Regions from separate parts of the Streptomyces sp. x-80 genome, predicted to be linked through region 1. Evidence: riboswitches for the same ligand, from Rfam matches in the RefSeq annotation. Region 1 holds a riboswitch; each other region holds the start of a gene.
What was found. A riboswitch is a leader RNA that binds a small molecule or an ion and turns the genes downstream of it on or off. The one in region 1 is predicted to bind thiamine pyrophosphate.
Positions count from the first base shown of each region.

Region 2: another riboswitch for thiamine pyrophosphate. It lies ahead of thiO (glycine oxidase ThiO); the one in region 1 lies ahead of thiC (phosphomethylpyrimidine synthase ThiC).
Region 3: another riboswitch for thiamine pyrophosphate. It lies ahead of ACLJWH_RS23465 (thiamine ABC transporter substrate binding subunit); the one in region 1 lies ahead of thiC (phosphomethylpyrimidine synthase ThiC).

Region 1 is NZ_JAJPWM010000009.1:274,567-277,832, reverse strand. It holds gene thiC (phosphomethylpyrimidine synthase ThiC) at 1-1,310, opposite strand, end outside; TPP riboswitch at 1,304-1,461, opposite strand; gene ACLJWH_RS20685 (YibE/F family protein) at 1,510-2,901, shown strand; gene ACLJWH_RS20680 (SsgA family sporulation/cell division regulator) at 2,968-3,266, opposite strand, start outside.
Region 2 is NZ_JAJPWM010000003.1:333,503-336,768, reverse strand. It holds gene ACLJWH_RS07060 (Rv2175c family DNA-binding protein) at 1-73, opposite strand, end outside; gene ACLJWH_RS07055 (NAD(P)/FAD-dependent oxidoreductase) at 227-1,468, opposite strand; TPP riboswitch at 1,624-1,735, shown strand; gene thiO (glycine oxidase ThiO) at 1,814-2,992, shown strand; gene thiS (sulfur carrier protein ThiS) at 2,989-3,204, shown strand; gene ACLJWH_RS07040 (thiazole synthase) at 3,214-3,266, shown strand, end outside.
Region 3 is NZ_JAJPWM010000011.1:237,191-240,456, reverse strand. It holds gene ACLJWH_RS23470 (ABC transporter permease) at 1-504, opposite strand, end outside; gene ACLJWH_RS23465 (thiamine ABC transporter substrate binding subunit) at 558-1,634, opposite strand; TPP riboswitch at 1,738-1,858, opposite strand; gene rlmN (23S rRNA (adenine(2503)-C(2))-methyltransferase RlmN) at 1,892-2,998, opposite strand; gene ACLJWH_RS23455 (phosphatidate cytidylyltransferase) at 3,143-3,266, opposite strand, start outside.

The DNA.
Region 1 (3,266 bases):
CCGGAGGTGATGTGGTCGTAGGCGGGCGCGATGTCGGTGGTCAGCGGGCCGAGCGTGTAGAACGGGGCCTCTTCGCAGATCTCCTGCTGAAGGTCGATGTTCTCCTTGATCTTGTGCATCGGGACGTGTCCCGGGCCCTCGATCATCGTCTGGACGCCGTGCCGCTTGGCGATGGTGTTCAGCTCACCGAGCGTACGCAGCTCCGCGAACTGCGCCTCGTCGTTGGCGTCCGCGATGGAACCGGGGCGCAGGCCGTCGCCGAGGGAGTAGGTGACGTCGTAGGAGGCGAGGATCTCGCTGAGCTCCTCGAAGTGCGTGTAGAGGAACGACTCCTTGTGGTGTGCCAGGCACCAGGCGGCCATGATCGAGCCACCGCGCGAGACGATGCCGGTCTTGCGGCGGGCGGTGAGCGGGACGTAGCGCAGCAGCACGCCGGCGTGCACCGTCATGTAGTCGACGCCCTGTTCGGCCTGCTCGATGACGGTGTCCTTGTAGATCTCCCAGGTCAGCTCCTCGGCCTTGCCGTCGACCTTCTCCAGGGCCTGGTAGAGGGGGACGGTGCCGATGGGGACGGGAGAGTTGCGCAGCACCCACTCGCGGGTGGTGTGGATGTTGCGGCCGGTGGACAGGTCCATGACCGTGTCGGCGCCCCACCGGGTGGCCCAGGTCATCTTGTCCACCTCCTCCTCGATGGAGGAAGTGACCGCGGAGTTGCCGATGTTGGCGTTCACCTTCACCAGGAAGTTCTTGCCGATGATCATCGGCTCGATCTCCGGGTGGTTGACGTTGGCGGGGAGCACGGCACGGCCGGCCGCGATCTCGTCACGTACGAACTCGGGCCGGACGTTCTCGCGGAGGGCCACGTACTCCATCTCCGTGGTGATCTCGCCGCGTTGGGCGTACGCGAGCTGGCTGACCGCGGCGCCGTGCCGGCCGCGGCGCGGCTGGCGGGGGCGGCCGGGGAAGACCGCGTCGAGGTTCTTGAGGCCGCCGCGCGGTGAGGTGTGCTTGAGTCCGTCGTCCTCCGGGCGCGGCGGGCGGCCCGCGTACTCCTCGGTGTCGCCTCGGGCGATGATCCAGTTCTCCCGCAGCGGGGCGAGTCCGCGGCGTACATCGGTGTCGATCTGGGGGTCGGTGTACGGCCCGGATGTGTCATAGAGCGTCACATCCTTGCCGTTGGTGAGGTGCACCCGCCGGACCGGGACCCGGAGGTCGGGGCGCGATCCGGCGAGATAGCCCTTGTGCCAGCCGATCCTCGCTCCGGTGCCGTCGGCGGCGCTTTCGGGCGTGCGTGCATCCTTCAGAGTCATGAGACCCAACTCCCTACGCCGGCATTACCCGGTAACAGGTTCGGCGGTCGACGCAGCGGCTTCCGTGGGTGGCGTACCGGCGTCGGCCGGACGTCCCCGCGGAGGTCAGCGCCCTCTCAGCCCGGTGCTCCGAGCTCCCGCGATTGCAAAGGTGCCACCCACCGTAGCGGCCGGTGCGGCACGATGAACAGGGGGCCCCATGAGTTCTTGCGATGATCGGGCGGTGAGCAGTCCTGAGCCCCCGTCCCACTCCCCCGCGCATTCTCATGCGCACGGCCACGCGCCCGCCGCGCCTGTTTCCCGGCATCTGCGCAAGGTGATCGCGGCGGTGCTGATCCCGTTCGCGGCGGCGGTGGTGGTCGGTCTGGTCGTGCTGTGGCCGGGCGGCGCGCCGGCGCACAAGCCGTCCGGCGTCGGCTTCGACCAGCCCCTGGAGAAGGCCAGAGTGGTCAAGGTGGACGAGGTGAACTGCGCGGACGTCCACGCCGAGCAGCAGCAACGGCCGGCGTCGCCGGGCGGACAGCCGCCGGGCACGGGCGGCGAGCGGGACACGAAGTGCGAGCGGGCGACGATCAAGGTCACGACCGGCGACAACACCGGGCGCACCTTCCAGACGGTGGTGACGCCGGACGCCTTGCGGCACTACACGGCCGGGCAGGACGTGGTGGTCGCGTACTCCCCCAAGGCGCCGAAGGATCTCCAGTACGCGGTCAGCGATGTCGACCGGACCGTTCCGATGTGGGTACTGGCCGGGATCTTCGCGTTCGCGGTCGTGCTCGTCGGCCGGCTGCGCGGGGTGCTCGCGCTGGTGGCGCTGGTGGCAAGCTTCGGGGTGCTGACGCTGTTCATCCTCCCGGCGGTCCTCAAGGGCTCCGATCCGCTGGTGGTGGCGGTCATCGGCGGCAGCGCGATCATGCTGATCGCGCTCTATCTGTGCCACGGGCCGACGGCCCGGACGTCGGTGGCGGTGCTCGGCACCCTGGCATCGCTGCTGCTGATCGGTCTGCTCGGGTCGGTGTTCATCGACTGGGCGCTGCTGACCGGCAACACGGACGACCTGACCGGGCTGGTGCACAGCCTGTACCCGGGTATCGAGATCCACGGTCTGCTGCTGGCGGGGATCATCATCGGGTCGCTGGGGGTGCTGGACGATGTGACCGTCACCCAGACCGCGGCGGTGTGGGAGCTGAAGGAAGCGGACCCGACGGCGGGTTGGCGCAAGCTCTACGGAGCGGCTATGCGGATCGGGCGCGATCACATCGCGTCCGTCGTGAACACCCTGGTGATGGCCTACGCGGGCGCCGCACTGCCCTTGCTTTTGCTGTTCTCGATCGCACAGAGCGGTATCGGTACGGCCGCCACGAGCGAGGTGGTCGCGGAGGAGATCGTGCGCACGCTGGTGGGCAGCATCGGACTGGTCGCGTCGGTGCCGCTGACGACGCTGCTCGCGGCGCTGGTCGTCTCGGCGGACCGCACGGCGCCGGGCGGTCCGGGCCCCACGGAGATACCGGGTCCGCCGGCGGAAGCCGTGGGCGCCGTGGCTGGACGGTCCGGGCGGCGCGGAGCACGCGGCAAGCGCCGTAAGCGGTGAGTGCCGTACGGGAGTGTGTGCCGTACGGGAGTGACGTGACCGGCTGGGCCGGCCGTTGCGGAGGGATCAGCCGGCCGGGGCCTCCGTAAGGATGCGGTCCAGTACGGCGTCCAGGGTGTCGCACACCTCCTCCTCGCCGAGCGGGACCAGCCGGTCCGTACGGTCCAGGAAGGCGACCAGTGGTGGCGCGCTGACCCTGAACAGCGCGCGCTCGGCACCGACTTGGAGACTGATGAAGACATCACTGAGGTACTCGGCGGAGGACGGTTCGATGCGCACATCGCCCTCACCGGACGGCCGACTCAGCCCGTCCAGCAGCAGTTCGCGACTGAAAGTCCAGGTCACGGGCACATCGCCGGGGAGAT
Region 2 (3,266 bases), on a different contig from region 1:
TCTCTTCGGCGATGTCGGGGAGGGTGAGCCAGGCGGGGACGAGTCCATCGATGTTTGCGTCAATCTCGGTCACAGGACAAGCGTGCCATCTCGCACTGACAGCCGGTAGCCGGGCATCGCCGTCGACGGCCCGAGGCACACCGGCGGGTGACACCCGCGGTGCCATCCGCCGCGCCACGGCGGCGCCCCCGCGGGCCGCCCCGTACCCCGTGCCCGTGCGCGGCCGCTAGAGCGCCGCCGCCTTCAGCGGTACGGACGCGTCCGCGGCCCGCTCCCGGTCGAGGGCCGCGCCGCGCTCGATCAGCTTGCGCCCCTGTGCCAGGTCACGCGGGCGGCCCACGGCGAGCAGCGCGACCAGCCGGGCGCCCCGCAGCCACAGCACGGACCAGGCGGCGCCGGCCGGGTCGCCGCGCCAGAGCAGCTCGTCGGCGTCCCCGTGATGGCCCGCGTACTGCACGAACCGGCCGAACTGCTCGGACCAGAAGTACGGGACCGGGTCGTAGACCATGCCCTCCGCCGCACCGCGCAGGATGTTCTCGGCGACCGTACGGGGGCCCTGGAGGGCGTTGTCCCAGTGGTGGACCAGCAGGCGGGTGCCGTAGCGGGCGGACGGGAAGGAGGCGCAGTCGCCGACCGCGTACACATCGGGGACGGAGGTGCGCAGCCGCTCGTCGGCCAGGACGGAGCCGTCCCGCGGCGAGAGCGCGACGTCCGAGCCGGCCAGCCAGCCGGTGGCGGGCCGGGCGCCGATCCCCACGACCACGGCGTCGGCGGGCAGCGTCGTACCGTCCGCGAGGGTGACCGCGCCCGCCTCGACGGCTGCGACCCGGGCGCCGGTGCGCAGGTCGGCGCCGGCGTCGGCGTACCAGTCGGTCATATGGGCGGCGACCTCGGCGGGCAGGGCGCCGGCCAGCGGGCGGTCGGCGGCCTCGACGACGGTGACCGCGCAGCCCGCCTCGCGCGCCGCGGTCGCGAACTCCGCGCCGATCCAGCCCGCCCCGACGACCACGATCTCGTGCCGGGCGGCCAGCACGGGCCGCAGCCGCTCGGCGTCGTCGAGGGTGCGCAGCAGGTGGACGCCGGGCAGCCCCGCACTGCCGGGCAGCAGGATCGGGTCGGCGCCGGTGGCGAGGACCGCGTAGTCGTACGGGACCGGGCCCTCGGCGGTCTCGACGGTGTGCGCGCCCGGGACCAGGGCGGTGACCGGCCGGCTCAGATGCAGCTCAATGCCGAGCGCGCCGAAGTCGATGTCGAAGGTGGAGCCCTCGGCCTTGCCGAGCAGCACCGCCTTGGACAGCGGGGGGCGGTCGTAGGGCTGGTGCGGCTCGCCGCCGAGCAGGGTGATCGCGCCGCGCCAGCCCTGTTCGCGCAGGGCGACCGCGGTCTGCACACCGGCGATTCCGGCGCCGACGATCACGACGCGGGGCGTCCGGTCAGGGGCCTGGGAGGACGTGCTCTGCTCGCTCACCCGATCACTGTAAGACGGTGTGTCTCGCCGCCAGCAGCAGCGCGCAAGGAGATCTCTGACACAGCGTCACGGTCGGTCACCCCGGGGCCGCACGGCCGGGGCCCCGCCGGGCGCGCCCTTACGGCGCGTCGCGGGCCCGTATTAGGGTGAGGGATACACGCACTCGCGGGAGCCCGGACGCACCGGGCTGAGAGGGAGGCTGGCGGCCTCCGACCGTACGAACCTGATCCGGGTCATGCCGGCGAAGGGAGGGGCTGGACGCCCATGCATCCATCTGTCACACCGTCCACCGCCACATCATCGACATCGGCCGCACCACCGCCCCCGGGCGGGCAGCACGCCGATGTGCTCGTCATCGGGGGCGGCATCATCGGCCTGGTCACGGCCTGGCGGGCGGCCGGCCGGGGGCTGGAGACGGCCGTCGTCGATCCGGCGCCGGGCGGCGGCGCCGCCCATATCGCGGCCGGCATGCTGGCCGCGGTCACCGAACTCCACTACGGAGAGCAGACCCTGCTGGGTCTCAACCTCGCCTCGGCGCGGCGCTATCCGGACTTCACCGCCGAGCTGGAGGAGGCGAGCGGGCGGCGGATCGGCTACCGGCGGTGCGGCACACTGGCCGTCGCGCTGGACGCCGACGACCGCGCCCTGCTGCGCGAACTGCACGCCCTGCAACTCCGGTCGGGGCTGGATTCGGAGTGGCTGACGGGGCGCGAGTGCCGTCGGCTGGAGCCGATGCTGGCGCCCGGTGTCCGCGGCGGTCTGCGGGTGGACGGCGACCATCAGGTCGATCCGCGCCGGCTGGCGGGCGCGCTGCTCGTCGCCTGCGAGCGGGCCGGGGTGGCCTTCCACCGCGCCTCGGCCGAGCGGCTGACGGTCGCCCGGGGACGTGCCTCGGGCGCCGAACTCACCGACGGGACACGGCTGTCGGCCGGTCAGGTCGTCCTGGCCGCGGGGAGCCGCAGCGGGCAGCTGGCCGGGGTCCCCGACGCGGTGCTGCCGCCGGTGCGCCCGGTCAAGGGGCAGGTGCTGCGGCTGCGGATGCCGGCGCCACCGGCCGGTGGCGCCGCCTTCCTGTCCCGCACCGTACGGGCCGTGGTCCGCGGCGGCCCGCTCTATCTGGTGCCGCGGGAGAACGGCGAGCTGGTCCTCGGCGCCACCAGCGAGGAGCTGGGCTGGGACACCACCGTGACCGCGGGCGGCGTCTACGAACTGCTCCGGGACGCGCACGAGCTGGTCCCCGGCATCACCGAACTGCCGCTGGCCGAGACCTGCGCGGGGCTGCGTCCCACCTCCCCCGACAACGCGCCGCTGCTCGGCCCGACCGCGCTGCCCGGTCTCCAGCTGGCCACCGGCCACTTCCGCAACGGTGTGCTGCTGACGCCGGTCACCGGTGACGCGATGGCCGAGGCGCTGACCACCGGAGAGCTCCCGGCGGCGGTCCGCCCGTTCTCCCCCACGCGCTTTTCCGCCGTGTCCGCCCCGGGGCCGCAGCGCGCCCGCGTCCTGGAGGAGGAGTCCGTATGAGTGCCCCCACCGTTTCCGTCTCCGTCAACGGCGAAGCGCGCGAGATCCCCGGCGGCCTCACCCTCGACCGGCTGGTCGCGACGCTGTCCCGGGCGTCCGGCGGGGTGGCCGCCGCGGTCAACGAGACCGTGGTGCCGCGCACCCGGTGGTCCGACACCCCGCTCGGCGAAGGCGACCGCGTCGAGGTGCTCACCGCGGTCCAGGGAGGCTGATCCGCCACCATGACCGATGATCTCCTCACCCTCGCCGGCCGCACCTTCCGGTCCCGTCTGAT
Region 3 (3,266 bases), on a different contig from region 1:
GGCGAACCGTCCGGCGCCGAGCACCCGCGCCGCCTCTTCCTGGCGTGGGTCGAGTTGCCCCCACAGTCCGCCGACGGTCCGTACGACCACCGCGTAGTTGAAGAAGACGTGTGCCAGCAGGATCGCCCACACCGAGGTGTCCAGGCGTACACCCCACAGGTCGTCCAGCAACCCGCCCCGCCCGACGAGTGCCAGGAAGGCCGAGCCGACGACGACCGTCGGCAGTACGAACGGCACCGCGACCAGCGCCCGCAGCAGCTGTTTACCGGGAAAGTCGAAGCGCGCGAAGACGTACGCGCCGGGCAACGCGATCAGCAGTGTCAGCCCGGTCGAGGCCACCGCCTGCCAGAAGGTGAACCACAGCACATGGAGCACATCCGGATCGGCCAGCACCGCCCCGATCCGCCCGAGCTGCCACTGTCCGCCGTCCTTCAGGCCATGTCCGACGATCGAGGCGACCGGATAGGCGAAGAAGAGCGCGAAGAAGGCGAACGGCAGGGCCATCAGGCCGAGCCGTACCGCCGTTGCGCGCAGGGACCGTCGGCGCCGGGCGCGGGTTACTTCAGAACGAGCGAGGACCACTGCTTGATCCACTGTTCGCGGTTCTTGGTGATCGTCTCCGGGGCGACCGTCGCCGGCTTGTCGATCGTCGCGCCGTACTTCGTGAACAGCGTCGGCACCTTGGCATCCGTACGCGCCGGGTTGACGAACATCTGTAGCGGCACGTCCTCCTGGAACTTCTTGCTCAGCAGGAAGTCCAGCAGTGCCTTACCGCCCTTCTCGTTCTTCGCGCCCTTGAGCAGACCGCCGAATTCGATCTGCCGGAAACAGGTCCCGGTCGCGACTCCGGTCGGTGCCTCCTTGGGCTCCGGCTTCTTGCCCAGCACCTCGACGGGCGGACTGGACGCGTAGGAGACCACCAGCGGTTTGTCCCCCTTGCCCTTGCCTGCCGCCGAGCCGGAGAACCGCTCGTTATATGCCTGCTCCCAGCCGTTGACGACCTCGACGCCATTGGCCTTGAGCTTCTTCCAGTAGTCCCGCCAGCCGCTCTCACCGTATTTCGCGATGGTGCCGAGCTGAAAGGCGAGCCCCGGGGAGGAGGTCGCGGAATTCTCCGTGACGAGCAGGTTCTTGTACTCGGGTTTGATCAGGTCGTCGAAGGTCTCCGGCGGCGTGATCTTGTGCTGCGCGAAGTAGGCCCGGTCGTAGTTGACGCAGGTGTCTCCGTAGTCGAGCGGTGTGACGCGGTGCCGGTCCTTGTCGAGCTGGAGCTCGGCCGGGACGTTGTCCAGCCCCTGGGCCTTGTACGGGCTGAAGAGGTCTTCCTTCAGGCCACGCGAGAGCAGCGTGTTGTCGATGCCGAAGAAGACGTCGCCCTGCGGATTGCCCTTGGAGAGAATCGCCTGGTTGACGGCCTTTCCGGCGTCCCCGCTCTGGACCACCTTGACCTGGTAACCGCTCTCCTTCTCGAAGCCGGCGAGCACCGACTTGGAGACGGCGAACGAATCATGGCTGACGAGCGTGACGGTCTTGGCGTCCGTGCTCCCACCGTCCGAGCTGCCGCACGCGGCGAGTGCCGTCATGCCGACCGCGGCGGCGACCGCGGTCGCGGTGATCCTGCTGGTGGTGCTCACTGGTTCCTCCTGGCTGGCCAGGAAGAGACGCGGCCCCGCCCGGTGCCGCTGCTGTCGACGTCGGTCGACGTCCATCGAGCGGATTCCGGGCGGGGCGCAACAGCATGAGTGATGACCGAACTTCCTACCCGGAATGACCCGGGCGAGGTTCAAGGGTCTGCGGGCACCGTATCGTTACGACGCTTCCGCACTCTCAGCGCTGTGGCGCTCCCCTGTCGGAATGTGCATTTGTTCGATCACACGGTACCAGCGAACGGTCAGCGTTCCGCGGCTGCGAGCTGCCCGCAGGCGCCGTCGATCTCCTGACCACGAGTGTCCCGGACGGTCACCGGCACGCCGTGCGCCTCGATGGCCCGTACGAACGCCTGCTCGTCCTCGGGCCGCGAGGCAGTCCACTTCGAGCCGGGCGTCGGGTTCAGCGGGATCAGGTTCACATGGACGCGCCTGCCCTTCAGCAGCCGTCCCAGCAGGTCACCGCGCCATGCCTGATCGTTGATGTCGCGGATCAGGGCGTACTCGATGGAGATGCGACGGCCGGATTTCTCGGCGTACTCCCACGCCGCGTCCAGGACCTCGCGGACCTTCCAGCGGGTGTTGACGGGGACGAGGGTGTCACGCAGCTCGTCGTCGGGCGCGTGCAGCGACACGGCGAGCCGGCACTTGAACCCCTCGTCCGCGAAACGGAGCATCGCGGGCACCAGGCCGACCGTGGAGACGGTGATACCGCGCTGCGACAGGCCGATTCCGTCCGGCTCCGGGTCGGTGAGCCGCCGGATGGCGCCGACCACCCGCTTGTAGTTGGCGAGCGGCTCGCCCATACCCATGAAGACGATGTTGGAGAGCCGCGCCGGGCCGCCCGGGACCTCGCCGTCGCGCAGCGCGCGCATCCCGTCGACGATCTGGTGCACGATCTCGGCGGTGGAGAGGTTGCGGTCCAGGCCCGCCTGTCCGGTGGCGCAGAACGGACAGTTCATTCCGCAGCCGGCCTGCGAGGAGATGCACATGGTGACCCGGTCCGGGTAGCGCATCAGCACCGACTCGACGAGCGTGCCGTCGTGCAGCTTCCACAGAGTCTTGCGGGTGGTGTCGTTGTCACAGGAGATGTGCCGCACCACGTTCATCAGGTCCGGCAGCAGCTCCGCCGCCAGCTTCTCGCGCGCCGCCGCCGGGATGTCGGTCCATTGCGCCGGGTCGTGCGCGTAACGGGCGAAGTAGTGCTGCGAGAGCTGCTTGGCGCGGAACGGCTTCTCGCCGATCGCGGCCACCGCTTCGCGGCGCTCTACGGGGGTGAGATCGGCAAGGTGCCGCGGGGGCTTCTTGGCCCCGCGCGGCGCGACAAAAGTGAGTTCTCCGGGTGCAGGCATGGTCATACCAGTGTCGCAGACGCGCGAAGAGGGGCCTGCCACGTCATGCGGCAGACCCCTCTGGGCCGTCGTGCACCCCTTGTACGCAGGGAATTCGCGCGGAGTCCCGGGGCGGCGGAGCCGTCGTGCGAGCGGGCCAGTGGCTCAGCCCGAGCCCACGAAGATCACGAACAGCAGCCAGACCACGGGAGCGGTCGGCAGCAGCGAGTCGAGCCGGTCCATGATGCCGCCGTGGCCGGGGAGCAGGGTGCCCATGTCCTTGATGCCG